DNA from 2 places in the Methylobacterium komagatae genome. Region 1 is predicted to be linked to the other one. Evidence: riboswitches for the same ligand, from Rfam matches in the RefSeq annotation. Region 1 holds a riboswitch; the other holds the start of a gene.
What was found. Region 1 has a riboswitch for thiamine pyrophosphate ahead of thiC (phosphomethylpyrimidine synthase ThiC). Riboswitches for the same ligand answer to the same signal wherever they lie in the genome.
Positions count from the first base shown of each region.

Region 2: linked by a shared signal. The riboswitch ahead of thiO (glycine oxidase ThiO) and the one ahead of thiC (phosphomethylpyrimidine synthase ThiC) in region 1 are both predicted to bind thiamine pyrophosphate.

Region 1 covers NZ_JBHSWN010000001.1:3,011,174-3,018,348, reverse strand. The annotation lists gene ACFQE0_RS14995 (transglycosylase domain-containing protein) at 1-1,546, opposite strand, end outside; gene ACFQE0_RS14990 (hypothetical protein) at 1,801-2,313, shown strand; gene ACFQE0_RS14985 (PilZ domain-containing protein) at 2,354-2,602, shown strand; gene ACFQE0_RS14980 (HNH endonuclease family protein) at 2,604-2,975, opposite strand; TPP riboswitch at 3,075-3,180, shown strand; gene thiC (phosphomethylpyrimidine synthase ThiC) at 3,251-5,140, shown strand; gene ACFQE0_RS14970 (hypothetical protein) at 5,376-5,699, shown strand; gene ACFQE0_RS14965 (glycosyltransferase family 2 protein) at 5,706-6,827, opposite strand; gene ACFQE0_RS14960 (thioredoxin family protein) at 6,909-7,175, opposite strand, start outside.
Region 2 covers NZ_JBHSWN010000001.1:5,125,010-5,132,184, forward strand. The annotation lists partial or broken gene ACFQE0_RS25210 (alpha-E domain-containing protein) at 1-177, shown strand, start outside; gene ACFQE0_RS25215 (transglutaminase family protein) at 236-1,060, shown strand; gene ACFQE0_RS25220 (proteasome-type protease) at 1,088-1,834, shown strand; gene ACFQE0_RS25225 (thiamine phosphate synthase) at 1,831-2,457, opposite strand; gene thiG (thiazole synthase) at 2,454-3,254, opposite strand; gene thiS (sulfur carrier protein ThiS) at 3,258-3,470, opposite strand; gene thiO (glycine oxidase ThiO) at 3,467-4,684, opposite strand; TPP riboswitch at 4,756-4,884, opposite strand; gene ACFQE0_RS25245 (adenylate/guanylate cyclase domain-containing protein) at 4,965-6,224, opposite strand; partial or broken gene rpoD (RNA polymerase sigma factor RpoD) at 6,294-7,175, opposite strand, start outside.

The DNA.
Region 1 (7,175 bases):
TGGCCTGCAACGCCGAGGTGATCCCGAGCTTCTGGGCGGTCTGCACGACGGCTTTGGGGCCAACCTCCTGGCCGAGGCGGACCGCGACGGTGTTCAGCGAATGGGCCAGGGCCGAGCGGAGGGTGACGGCACCTTCGTAACGGTGCGAGTAATTTTCCGGCGCCCAATTGCCGATCTTGATCGGCGCATCCTCACGCACCGTGTCGGGCGTCGCCCCGCGCTCGACGGCGGCGAGGTAGACGAAGGGTTTGAACGATGAGCCAGGCTGGCGCTTTGCAGTGGTCGCCCGGTTGAACTGGCTCTGCGCGTAGTCGCGGCCACCGATCAGCGCGCGGATCGCCCCGTCCGGACGCATCGAGACCAGGGCGCCCTGGCCGACGTTGAAGCGCGAGCCCTGCTTGTTCAACTCATCGACGAGCGACCGCTCGGCCGTGGCCTGCAGCGAAGGATCCACCGTGGTCTGCACGGTGATATCGCTTTCGAACTTGCCGACGTAATCGTCGAGCACGTCCATCACGAGGTCGGCGACGTAGTTGGCGGACCCGCCGCCGCGCACGCTCGCGGGCCTCGCGGGCTGGGCCAGGGCGACCTTCACGTCCTGGGGCGCGGCGAAGCCGAGTTCCTGCATCGCCGCCAGCACCTGGGCTGCACGGGCCTGGGCTGCGGGCAGGTTGCGGTTCGGCGCCAGCCGCGACGGTGCCTGGACGAGGCCGCCGAGCATCGCGGCCTGCGCGAGGCTGACATCCTTGGCAGGCTTGCCGAAGTAACGCTGTGCCGCCGCCTCCACGCCATAAGCGCCCGCGCCGAAATAGACGCGGTTGAGGTAGAGCTCGAGTATCTCGTCCTTGGTGTATTTGTGCTCGAGCCAGAGGGCGAGGATCGCCTCCTGGATCTTGCGGGACGCCGTGCGCTCCTGCGTGAGGAACAGGTTCTTGGCGAGCTGTTGCGTCAGGGTCGAGCCGCCCTGGGCCACGCCCCGCCGGGTCAGGTTCTGGCCGATGGCTCGGACGATGCCGACGGGGTCGATCCCCATATGACTGTAGAAGCGCCGGTCCTCGATCGCCACGAAGGCGCGCGGCAGGTAAGGCGGCAATTCCTTGATCGAGACCACACGTCCGCCCGTCTCGCCCCGGTTGGCGAGGAGCGTGCCGTCGCTCGCCAGAATGGCGATGTTCGGCGGACGCTTCGGCACGGAGAGCTGGTCAATCGGCGGAAGTTGCGAGGCGTGATAGGCGATCAGCCCGGCAAGACCGATCACGGCCCACAGGCCGAGCACCACGCCCCCATAGACGATGCGGCCGAGCCACGAGCGGCGGCGCTTCTGGCTCCGCCCGCCGCCCCGGCCGGACGAGCCCCTGCCCCCGGACGAACCGCGGGACGAAGAGGATCGCTTGCCCGTCTGCTTGCTCACGCGACCCTCGCTCCCTGTGTCGCCGCCGCCCGCCCGGTCCTCCCGGGAGAGGCGCAGGTCGAGGTCGCCGCGTCGTCCGGGCCGCCCTTCTGGCACGTCGAAATTCGGCTCGGCCCTGCCACGCTTCTGAGCCATCGACACCCGCTACGAAGCTCGCTTGCCCGCGCACGAGGCCGCGCAACCCGAGGTCGAAACGACATCGCGGCGGCCCTTCGGACGCATTCTGAGACGATGTAAATGCGGCGGTTTAAGGGGCCGTTAAGGGAGCCGAACGCTTTGCAAAAAGCCTCTGATTTTATGGCTCGAGGCAATATTCGGCGGACGGCCCCTGGTTTCCACGTAGGTCCATCCGTATGGTGCCGCGCGTTTCAGAGGGGGAGATCGATCTGGTGCGGGCAGCAATCCTCGTCGCGGCGGCAGCCATCGGTCTCGGGAGCTTTCCCGCGCTGGCCGAGATCAAGCTGGATACGGTGAACACCGTCCCCTGTGCCGAAGAAGGTGGCGTCTGTAAGATGCCCTACCCCACCAACGTCTATTTCGGCGTGCCCGGGAAAACCAATGGCCGCCCGTTCCAGCAGGGCGGTTCGGTGCCATGCAACGTCCAGAGCTTCGGTGACCCCGCTCCCAACCAGCGCAAGACCTGCTGGTACGCGCCCCGCCTGACCGAGAGCGGTGGCGTCGGCCGCTATCGCAACGACGACCGTGGCCGTGACGATGGCCGCTACCGTCGCAATGATCGGGACGATGACCGGCCCCGCGATGTCTACCGTTCGCGCGACGGCTATCGCGACGAGGATCGCCCCCGCCGCGACTACGACCGGGATTATGATCGCCCTCGCCGTTCCTATGACGATGACGGGGCGGTCCGCCGCCGCTATCGCAGTGTGCCGGACGATGAGTGATCCGGCCGCGATGCCGGACCGGCGCTGAGCGAGGCACGACATGTCCGAGGAACGGCGCGGTTCCTATCGCCGCAATGCCTTCACCTTCGGCACCGTCGAAGGTGAAGACGGCGAGATCGACTGTCTCGTCTGGGATGTGACACAGGCGGGCGCGCTGATCGAGATCGAACGATCGGTCGATCTGCCGGAGCAGGTCCGAGTGCGCCTCACGCCGGAGACGGCGATGCGCGAGGCGAATGTGGCTTGGCAGCGCGGCAAGCGGGCGGGGCTGACATTCGTCTCGTCGTGATTCAATCCCGGCGCCGCCCGCTCCTGCGGTCCCTCGTCATGCGGGTCGGGGCGTAGAAATCGTCCGGTTTCGTGCGCACCCATTCCACGAAGCGCGCGAGTTCCGGATCGGCCCGCAACGCATCGATATCGGCAAGGCGCCGGGCGATCTCGGCCTCGCTGTAGCGGGCATGGATCGCCGAGTGGCAGACCTGATGCAGCCGCACCGTGCCGCGATGCGTCCCGCCCTTCAGCTTGGGCGTCAGGTGATGGAGGCTCGATTTCGCCCCGTGCGGGATCGGCCGCTCGCAGAGCGGGCAGATGACCGGTGGCGCGGCCTGGGGGCCGTGCGTTGTCGGGTCGTCGTCGCGCCATAGGCGGTCGCGTCTGCCCAAGTCATTTGCTCCGTGATGGATCTGGCAGGCGAGTACAGGGCGCTGTCACTGGGCTCCGTGCGGCGGCATTGACAAGACAAGGCAAACCTCGGAGGTTCGAACCGTTCCGAGGGGGGCCCGTAAGGGGCTGAGATTGGGCGTAAATGCCCTGACCCTTGAACCTGATCCGGTTCGTACCGGCGGAGGGACAGGAACTCTGCGGCTTCTTCGGCGAGGCTGCACCTTTCCCTATCGTCGTCGCGCAATTGGACCGCTCCAGCGCCAGGAGAGGCCAGATGAACGCACCCGTGCTGCCCAAGGATGTGAAGGGAAGTCCCGAGACCGTGACCACAGGTCCGGTCACCGGCTCGCGCAAGGTCTACGCGCCGGTCGCAGGCCGCGAGGATATCCGCGTCCCCTTCCGAGAGATCGTGCTGACCGATCCGAAGGAAGCTCCGGTGCGGGTCTACGACCCGTCTGGTCCCTACACCGAGACCGACGCCCGCATCGATCTCGCCGCCGGTCTTCCGCAGGTCCGTGCCCCGTGGATCGAGGCGCGTGGCTACGAGGCGGCGACGCCCCGCGAAGTGAAGCCCGAGGATAACGGCTTCGCCTCCGCCGACAAGCTTGTCGCCCCCTGCCCCGCCGAGCGCGTGCTGCGCAAGGCGTCACCCGGCCAGATGGTGACGCAGTACGAGTTCGCGCGCGCCGGCATCATCACCGAGGAGATGATCTACGTCGCGCACCGCGAGAATCTCTGCCGCGAGCAAATGCTGGAGCGCGCCGAGGCAGCCCTCGCCGACGGCCAGAATTTCGGTGCCTCGGTGCCGCCCTTCATCACGCCGGAATTCGTTCGGGATGAGGTGGCGCGCGGTCGGGCCATCATCCCGGCCAATATCAACCACACCGAACTCGAGCCGATGGCCATCGGCCGCAACTTCCTCGTGAAGATCAATGCCAATATCGGCAACTCGGCCGTGACCTCTTCGGCCGCCGAGGAAGTCGAGAAGCTGGTCTGGTCGATCCGCTGGGGTGCGGACACGGTGATGGACCTCTCCACCGGCCGCAACATCCACAACATCCGTTCCTGGATCATTCGCAACTCGCCCGTGCCGATCGGGACCGTGCCGATCTATCAGGCCCTTGAGAAGGTCGGCGGCGATCCGCTCAAGCTCGATTGGGAGGTCTTCAAGGACACGCTCATCGAGCAGGCCGAGCAGGGGGTCGATTACTTCACGATCCATGCGGGCGTGCGCCTAGCCCATGTGCCGCTCACCGCGCGCCGTGTGACCGGCATCGTCTCCCGCGGCGGCTCGATCATGGCGCGCTGGTGCCTCGCCGGGCACCGGGAATCGTTCCTCTACGAGCGGTTCGACGAGATCTGCGACATCATGCGGGCCTACGACGTGTCGTTCTCGCTGGGAGACGGCCTGCGCCCCGGCTCGATCGCCGACGCCAACGACGCCGCACAATTCGCCGAGCTGGAGACGCTGGGCGAACTCACCAAGATCGCCTGGGACAAGGGCTGTCAGGTGATGATCGAGGGCCCCGGCCACGTGCCGATGCACAAGATCAAGGTGAACATGGAGAAGCAGCTTCGCGAATGCGGCGAGGCGCCTTTCTACACCCTTGGCCCGCTGACGACGGACGTGGCCCCCGGCTACGACCACATCACTTCCGGTATCGGCGCGGCGATGATCGGCTGGTTCGGCACGGCAATGCTCTGCTACGTCACCCCGAAAGAGCATCTCGGCCTGCCGGACCGCGACGACGTGAAGGTCGGCGTGATCACCTACAAGATCGCCGCCCATGCCGCCGACCTCGCCAAGGGCCACCCCGCCGCGCAGCTGCGTGACGATGCCCTCAGCCGAGCCCGGTTCGACTTCCGCTGGGAAGATCAGTTCAATCTGAGCCTCGATCCGGATACGGCCCGCGCCTACCACGACGAGACCCTGCCCAAGGATGCCCACAAGGTCGCGCATTTCTGCTCGATGTGCGGGCCGAAGTTCTGCTCGATGAAGATCACGCAGGATCTTCGCGCCGAGGTGCTGGCGATGGAAGAGGCGGGTCAGGTCATCGGCCAAGCTCCCGCCATGTCCAAGGCCGAGGCGGAGGCCGGGATGCGCGAGAAGTCTCGCGAATTCCTGGCCGAGGGCGGCAAGCTCTACGTCGACGCGGCGGAGTGAGAATAGTCGGCGCGCTCGTCACGTGACGGGCGCGCCGCACCGGCAATTGACGGTTTTCGTGGCAAAAAACAATCCAGCGCGGCTGCGATAGCGCGGATTTGAGGGTTGTTAGTAACCCGATATTCATCGCGAGTCCTAAACCCGCTGTCGAAGACTGGCGCGGCACGGGGGAATTAAGCCCCGCTTAATGCGACAGGCGCGTAATCCGTCCATCACAGGATCGTAGGAGCCTGTCATGGACGTTCGTAGTGTTACCAGTCCGGCCTCCGGACCGCAGGGCCTCGAAGCCCTCGGCGCCACCGCCGCCCCTCAGCCCCGCGAGCCCGAGACGCCGTCTAAGGCGCTCGAACCAGCGGTGAAGCTCGATATCGGCACGAGTTCGCGGGAGACGCGGTTCATCCGCGACACCGATACCCGTGCCATTGTCTTTCAGGTCGTGGACCCCGGATCCGGGGACGTTCTGGCGCAGCTGCCGAGCGAAACGGCGCTGCGCAACCGCGCCTATGCGAATGCCGGCACGCAAAATACCGCGAACGGCAACGTCACCCGCGTGGCCTGAACCCGTTCAGGCCGTCCTCGCCGTCACCGGTGAGGCGGTGACGGCGTTGCGGCGCTTGTCGCGCAGCTTGGTCAGGGTTCGAATCGCTACAAGCGCGATGCGTGCGAGGCGGATCTGCCGCGGCAACTGGCGCGGGCCGATCGGGCTATAGGCGAGTCGTGGGCTGGCCTTTTCGGCCTCGGAGATGGCGTGGCCGAGGGGAAGGCTAGCGATGCGCGCGGTATCCGCCTGTGACAGGCCGAGCCATTCGGCCCAGGCGCTTTCGCGCGCGAGGGCACCGGTCGCGTGCATCTGCCGGAATTTCGCCCGCCACAGATAGCGGCGCACGCACCGGGGGAATGTCTCCATCCGCGCGTCGCAAAGGGCGTCTGGCTCTTCGCAGCGGGATCGGATCGTGTCAGCGACACCGCCCGGCGCCCGGCCGGTGAGGCGCGCGGAGATCGTCACGCACACATCCGTCGCGTGCCGCACGCGTTTGCCGTGCGCGATGAGCCTCGCGATGAAGGCGCCATCCTCCCCAAGGGGAATCTCCGGCATGCCGCCGACGGCCAGATACGCATCGCGGGTGACCGCCAGCGTTGCGCCGATGGTGGTGCGGTGGCAGGGCCAGGGATCGTGCGGATCGGGGTCGATCCGCGCCTCGGCTTCGGTGATGAGGGCGTCGTAGATATCCTCCAGGCGACCCCGCGCGTGCAGCATATCCGGCAGGAGCTTGCCCTCCTCCACGTCGAGTTCCACGCGGCCCGCGACGGCATCCGCCCCGGCGGCAATGGCTGCCTGTGTGCGCGCCACCCAGTTCGGCGGGACCCGGCTGTCGGCATCCGTCGAGAGGATCGCTCCGCCGGCTTCGCCGAGCCACGCGGCGGCGGCATCCATGGCCTTGCGGCGCGCCCATCCGGCATGGGCGCCGGAAAAGTCCTCATTCAGCACCTTCACCGGCACCGAGAGGGTCGGGACCAGACCTGCAACGATCGACTCGGTCCCGTCCATGCAATTGTTCAGGAACAGTACCACCCCCAATGAGCCAGGGCTCAGGCCTTCCTGCGCATCCAGAGCGCGCAGGCAAGCGGCGATCCGCTCGGCCTCGTTTCGCACCGGAACCGCGACCACGGCGGTGGGATTCGACATCGGACTCGTCTCGTCAGCGCCGACCATGGCGCGCGTCCGCTTATCCTCCGGGCGACCTGAACGGGAACCGAAAGCCGCAGGTCAGAGCGTCTTTTCGACCAAACCCTCGATCCATTCGGGCTGCGTTTCCCCGACGGAACGGCCAACCTCCGTCTCGCCCTTGAAGGCGATGAGGGTGCTCTGCATCCGGGCCTTGAAGCCCTTCAGCACGTCCTTGCGGCTGTCGAAATCGATGTCAAAGACTTGAAGGTCCTTGAAGCGCGGATCCTTCGTGAGCTTCGCGATGACGGGCTTCTGCGCCTTGCAGATCGGGCACCAGGGCGCGCTGACCTCAATGAGGATCGGCTT
Region 2 (7,175 bases), 2.1 Mb from region 1:
GATGCCTATGGCCGACGCGGCCCGAGCCAGCGCTTGGCGGGCAATATGCTGGCGAAGCTCGAGAGCGACAACATCGACCGTATCTTCGGCGCCGGCCTGCACGAGTTCGTGGAGGGGTTCATCGCCGAGAATAACGGGGTGGGCGAAGCGATCGCCAAGCAGTATCTCGTCGGCTGACGCCGCACGGGTGTGAAACCGGGGCAGTCGCAACAGCTAAGACAGGCGGGAAAGGCGCATGCGCATCCGCGTGGTCCACGAGACCAGCTACACCTACGAGCAACCGGCGCGGGGTCTGATCCAGATCCTGCGGCTGACGCCGCGCGACCATGACGGGCAGTACATCCGCCGCTGGCGGATCGACACCAGCGTCGACGGCCGCCTGACGGCCCGCGAGGACGGCTTCGGCAATGTCGTCCACTGGTTCACGCCCGATGAGGCCGCCGACACGCTGATGATCCGCGTGACCGGCGAGGCCGACACCGACGACACGCATGGCGTTGTGCGCGGTGCTGTCGAGCGTCTGCCGGACCTGTTCTACCTGCGAGAGACGGATTTCTGCACGACGAGCCCCGAATTGCACGAACTGGCGGCAACCGCCGCGAAGGGTGCGCAGGACCCGCTGACAATCCTGCACCGGCTAATGGAGGCGGTGCACGGTGCGATGACGTTCGAGCCCGGCCCCGCGACCTCCGCCGTGCCTGCTGCCAAGGCGCTGGCGACCGGAAGCGGCAACCCGCAGGACATCACGCATGTCTTCATCGCGGCCGCGCGGCACCTGAACATCCCGGCGCGCTACGTCGCGGGCTATCGGGCGCGTGACGATGGTGAGGCCGAGGTCGAGGCCCCCCATGGCTGGGCCGAGGCGCTCGTGCCCGATCTCGGCTGGGTCGCCTTCGACGCGGTCCACAAGATCAGCCCCTCGGAGCAGTATATCCGCCTCGCCATGGGGCTCGACTATCTCGGCGCGGCCCCGATCCGCGGCAGCCGCATGGGTGGCGGCACCGAAACGCTGGACGTGAAGCTCCGGGTCGAGCAAGGCAAGTCGGCTGTCCAATGCTGACGCACTCTACGCCGGAACCTTGAGATCATGACCTACTGCGTCGGTGTCCTCGTCGAGGAGGGCCTCGTGATGGTCGCCGATACCCGCACCAATGCGGGGCTCGACGACATCTCGACCTATCGCAAGCTGCATCATTTCAACGTGCCGGGTGAGCGCGTGATGATGCTCGCCTCGGCGGGCAACCTATCGATCACGCAGTCCGTGCTGAGCATGCTTCAGGAAGGCGTGCCGGGCGAGGAAGGCGATCCGCCCCAGCGCCTGATCGAGGCGCCGACCATGTTCCAGGCGGCGCAACTCGTCGGCCGAGCGATCCGCCGGGTGCGGACCATCGAGCAGAGGGGCTTCGAGGCGGCGAGCATCCGCTTCTCGATCTCTCTGCTGTTCGGCGGTCAGATCGGCAACGAACCGATGCGGTTATTCCTCATCTACTCGGCGGGCAATTTCATCGAATGCAGCACCGATGCGCCGTTCCTTCAGATCGGTGAGCACAAATACGGAAAGCCGATTCTCGACCGGGCCGTGAAGTTCGAGACCGACCTTTACGACGCCCTGAAGGTGAGTTTGGTGTCTATGGATTCCACCATGCGCTCCAATCTCGGAGTCGGCCTGCCGATCGACATCGCGTTGGCCCGGCGTAATGCCCTGAACCTCGAGGTGAACCACCGGATCGAGGCGGGCGAGGGGTATTTCCACGATCTGCGCGAGCGCTGGTCCGCTGCCCTGCGGGCCGCCCATCGTGCGATCCCGCGTCCGCCTTACGGGCCTGCGGCCTAAGAAGCGCTTCGCGGCTCGGACCACCCTCGGAGAAGGAGGCCCGCCGTTTCGGCGGGGTCCGAAACCCGCATCAACTCGCCCATGACGGCAAACCCCGCCGCGCCTGCCGAATGGCAGGAAGCGAGCGTGTCGCCACTCATTCCCCCCAGAGCGACGATGGGCAGTCCATGGTTTCGCGCGGCGGCGATGGCCTCGGGCCCCAGCGCTGGGCCGTAGCCCGGCTTGCTGGCAGTGGGAAAGATCGGACTGAGAGTGACGTAGTCGGCGCCCGCCGAAACCGCTGCTGCGACGTCGCCGAGCGAATGCGCCGACGCGCCGATGAGCTTGTCCGAGCCCACGCGCTCGCGCACACCGTTCAGCGCCGACATCGGCAGGTGGATCCCGTCAGCCCCCAGGGCGAGTGCCAGATCCACATCGCCGCCGACCGTCAGGAAGCCGCTGGCCGCGCGCACTTCATCAACCACAATCTGCCCGAGCACGCGCCGTTCCGCGTCAGGCAGGTCGCGGTCGCGGAACCAGATCCAGCGCCCTCCCCCGGCGAGCACCGCCCGCACCGTCTCGCGGAGCGGGCGGGCATGACCGTGGCGGTCCGTCACCGCCATGAGCGGCGACGGCAGGCTCATGAGCCGACGAGACCAAGTTGCGGACTCGACGGCTCGGCCCGGCCCCGGCGCGGAATGCGCCCTGCGCGATAGGCGTCACGCCCCGCCTCGACAGCGCGGGCCATGGCGCGGGCCATCCGGACGGGATCGTCTGCCTTGGCGACGGCGGTGTTCACGAGGCAGGCGGCGGCGCCGAGTTCCATGGCGATCACGGCGTCCGAGGCAGTGCCGATGCCCGCATCGACGATGACCGGCACGCCCGCACGGCGACAGATCAACTCGATATTGGCGGGGTTGGCGACGCCCATGCCGGAGCCAATCAGTGACCCCATCGGCATCACCGCCGCGCAGCCAATATCTTCCAGGCGGCGGCAGACGATGGGATCATCGTTGCAATAGGGTAGAACGGTGAAGCCCTCATCCACGAGATGGCGGCAGGCTTCGATCAGTTCGGCTACGTCGGGATAGAGCGTCTCGCGATCGCCGATGACCTCGACCTTGATCCACGTCGTGTCCAGCGCCTCGCGGGCGAGTTCGGCGGTCATGATCGCGTCGCGGGCAGTCTCGCACCCGGCAGTGTTCGGCAGGAAACGACGGCCTTTCAGCAGGCTGACCGTGTCCGAGCCATGACCGCGCAGGGAGACCCGGCGGATCGAGGCCGTGACGACTTCGGCTTCGGACGCTTCCACCGCATCGCGCATGATCGCCTGGGTCGGATATCCGGCGGTACCGATGAACAGGCGCGACGACAGGCGCACCCCGGCAATGACCAGGGCGTCGTCGTCTTCGGGCCGCAGCGGCGTGACGGTGCTATCCATGCTCTAGCCTCCCTGCATGGCGCGGACGATCTCGATGCGGTCGCCCGGCGTGATGGTGGTCTCAGCCCAGTCCTTCCGGCGGAGGACGCGGCCATTCAGTGCGATGGCGATGCCCTGCGGGCCCTCAATGCCGGATTCTTCGGCTTCGAGAGCGAACAGGGCCTCGATGGTCTCGGCCTCGCTCTCGCGGGGCTCGCCGTTGACGAAAAACTTCATCGGGCTGCCCTCTTGGGCTCGGGCCGCGCGAAACGGGCCAGGGTGAAGGAGCGCGCCACCGCCGGAAGCTCACCCGACGTCACGAGATCGGCCACCGCGTCGGCGGTGACAGGGGCCAGGAGGTAGCCATTGCGGTGATGGCCGGTGGCAGCCACGAGGCCCGGCGCGATCGTGTCGATGATCGGCGCATCGTCGTCGGAGGTCGGGCGATAGCCGCTCCAGACGGCCTCCACCTCCATCTCCTCGATGCCTGGAAGCACCCGGCGGGCGCCTTCCAGCAGAGCATAGAGCCCGCCCGCCGTGACGCCTTCACGAAATCCGCAATCCTCCACCGTTGCGCCGATGATGAGCTGGCCGTCGCTCTTGGGCGCCATGTGGACCTGTTCGGTCCACACCATGCGCGTCAGTGTGCCGGTTTGCCGTGTGGTGCGGAGCGCAAGCGCCTGTCCCTTCAGCGGACGCACCGGCAGCGCAAGAGCATCGGGCAACAGCCCACCCTCGCCGCTCCAAGCACCGGCAGCGAGGACGACCGTCTGGGCTGAGAGACGGCCGTTCTGGGTAACCACGCCCGTCACGCGCCCACCCGACCAGTCGAGACCGGTCACGGGCGACTGTTGGAGGATCGTCACGCCCGCCGCTTCGCAGGCCTGCGCGAGAGCGGCCATGACGAGGCGAGGATCGACCTGATGGTCGAGGGGGCATTGTACGCCCGCCGTTACGGAAGGTCGGAGGACCGGTTCCAGGCGGCGGACCTCCGTGCCGTTCAGCCACGTGGCGTCCAGGCCGGAGCGGCGTTGCAGGTCGAAGCGAAAGCGAAGGCGCTCCACTTCGTCCCGGCCGATGGCCAGCACCAGCGTCCCGTCCGGGCGGTAATCGATGGGCAGGCCGGAGGCGGCTTCAAGATCGTCGCGGAAGCCCGGCCAGCGGGCGAGAGAATCTATGGCGAGCGGCAGGAGCGGATCGGATCCCGGCTCGTGCTCGGCCGCCGGCGCGAGCATGCCCGTTGCGGCGAGGCTCGCCCCGCAACCGACCGTGTCGCGCTCGATCACCGTGACGGCGAGACCTCTCGCGGCGAGACGCCACGCGCAGGCGAGGCCGATCAAACCGCCGCCGACGATCGCCACATCGGCGCGTTCCGGCATCGGCACGGACTTCAGCGCGAAGCCGGGATGCCTGCGTTGACCGATGGGGGATACGGGCCTGTCCAATCCCACGAAAACGCTCCCAAATGCGGGGCGTAGGGATGTGGCCGGGTGCTTCGCTTGAAAAGCATCGGCCTGTCTGGAAGACGGCCGCGGTCCAATCCCTACGCCGGTATGAGCCGGATCAGGTTCGAAGGATTTCCGCGCCGCAGGCTCTCGCGAGCGTGCCAGCGGTGTCTCAGCCCCTTGCCGGGGATCTCCCTGGAACAGAGCGAGATGTGGCCCCTTGCGTCCGCAGGGTCAATCCCCCGCGCGGTCAATGATGCTGGCTCGTCACGTCCCGGCCTGCGGGTCAGTCCCGCTTGCGAGGCCGGAGGAATTTCGGCTTGAACACCGCCATCGGCTCCTCAAAGCCGTGGAGGACATGCGTGCCCACGGGGACCGGGTCACCCCAGAGGAAATCCACGAAGGGCTTGGACATGAGAAGCTCCTCACCCAAGCCGCGATTGAGCTTGGCGAGGCGACTCGCAAGATTCACGTCGCGCCCGATCACCGTGAAGTCGAGCCGCGAGCCCGAGCCGACATTGCCGTAGGCCGCCTCTCCGTGATGCAGGGCGATGCCCGCCTGAATCGGCACCGGAAACTGATGCAGGGCGTTGGCCTCGTCGATCGCGGCCAGGATGTGCTGGGCCGCCGTCAGCGCCCCCTTGGCCGCACCGCCGAGGTCGTCGCCGCTCTCGCGGAAGATGGCGAGCAAGCCATCGCCCAGATATTTCAGCACCTCGCCGCCCTCTCCCTCAATGGGGGGCACGAGACAGTCGAAGAAGACGTTGAGGAGGGCCACCGCCTCTTCCGGCGTCATATCGGCGGAGATGCGCGTGTAGTCGCGCATGTCGGCGAACAGGATCGCGGAGCGGATGCGGGTCACCTGCCCGCGCCGGATGTCGCCGGACAGGATTGCCCGGTGCGGCTCATCCCCGACATAGACCCGCAACACGTGATCAAGCTGCTTGTTCAGCACCCGCATCTCCATCACCGCCGCCAGGGCGGGCATGATGAAGCGCAGGATCGCGATGTGCTCCCGCTCAAAACCAGTTGGGCACTTGGTGGCGAAGGTGATGCCGTTTTGCGTGCCGTTCGTGAAGAAAAGGGGCGCCACGACGTAGTGCGTGTAGCCCTCGGCCTTCAGGTCGGGGACGATGGCGTAGGCCTCGTCCGGCGTCTCCGAGAGGTCGAGAACCAGCCATCGACCGGTCTGGTGCACCTCCGCGAAGGGGCTCCGGAGATAGGCCTCCTGCGAACGGCTACCGTGCGGGAAGAGCCGTACGGTCACGCCGCCGTTGCGGGTCCAGACGCGACCGACACCGGCATATTCTGAGTGAAGCGTATCGATGGCCGTCGAAGCGCGATCGACCGGAACGCCGATCTCGATCAGCCGTTCGGCGAGGCCTTCGAGCATCCGCTCGGCCTTGTCGATGCGCGCGCCCTCACCCAGCAGCCAGTCACGGATGCCGACCGAGGGTTCCAGCGCGCCGAAGGGCACATCGCCGGTCTCGGACCCGTCCGCATCGGCCGTGGGTGTTACGGGCAAAGGCGGACGTCGTTCGAGCATGGCGCCAAGTTGGGATTCCAGTACGGCAAAGCAAGGCTTTGCCGGTAACCGGCGGCGCGTGCCGCCGGCTTAGTTGTCGAGGAAGCTCCTGAGCTTGCGGCTGCGGCTCGGATGCTTGAGCTTACGCAACGCCTTCGCCTCGATCTGGCGAATGCGCTCGCGGGTCACCGAGAATTGCTGGCCGACCTCTTCCAGCGTGTGATCCGTGTTCATACCGATGCCGAAACGCATGCGCAGCACGCGTTCCTCGCGCGGCGTGAGCGAGGCCAGAACCCGCGTTGTGGTCTCACGCAGGTTGGACTGGATCGCCGCGTCGATCGGCAGGACGACGTTCTTGTCCTCGATGAAGTCGCCGAGGTGGCTGTCCTCTTCGTCGCCGATGGGCGTTTCGAGAGAAATCGGCTCCTTGGCGATCTTCAGGACCTTGCGGACCTTTTCGAGCGGCATGGCCAACTTCTCGGCCAATTCCTCCGGGGTCGGCTCGCGGCCGATCTCGTGCAGCATCTGCCGAGAGGTGCGGACGATCTTGTTGATCGTCTCGATCATGTGCACCGGAATGCGGATGGTGCGCGCCTGGTCAGCAATCGAACGGGTGATCGCCTGCCGGATCCACCATGTAGCATAGGTCGAGAACTTGTAGCCGCGGCGGTACTCGAACTTGTCCACGGCCTTCATCAGGCCGATGTTGCCCTCTTGGATCAGGTCCAAGAACTGCAGGCCGCGGTTCGTGTATTTCTTGGCGATCGAAATCACGAGGCGCAGGTTCGCCTCGATCATTTCCTTCTTCGCCTGCCGGGCCTCGCGCTCGCCCTTCTGGACCATGTTCACGATGCGGCGGAACTCGCCGATCTCGAGACCGGTCTCCGACGCGAGATCGAGGATCTGCGAGCGCAGTTCCGTGACCTGCTTATGACCCTTCTCGACGAGGTTCTTCCAACCCCGGCCACCGAG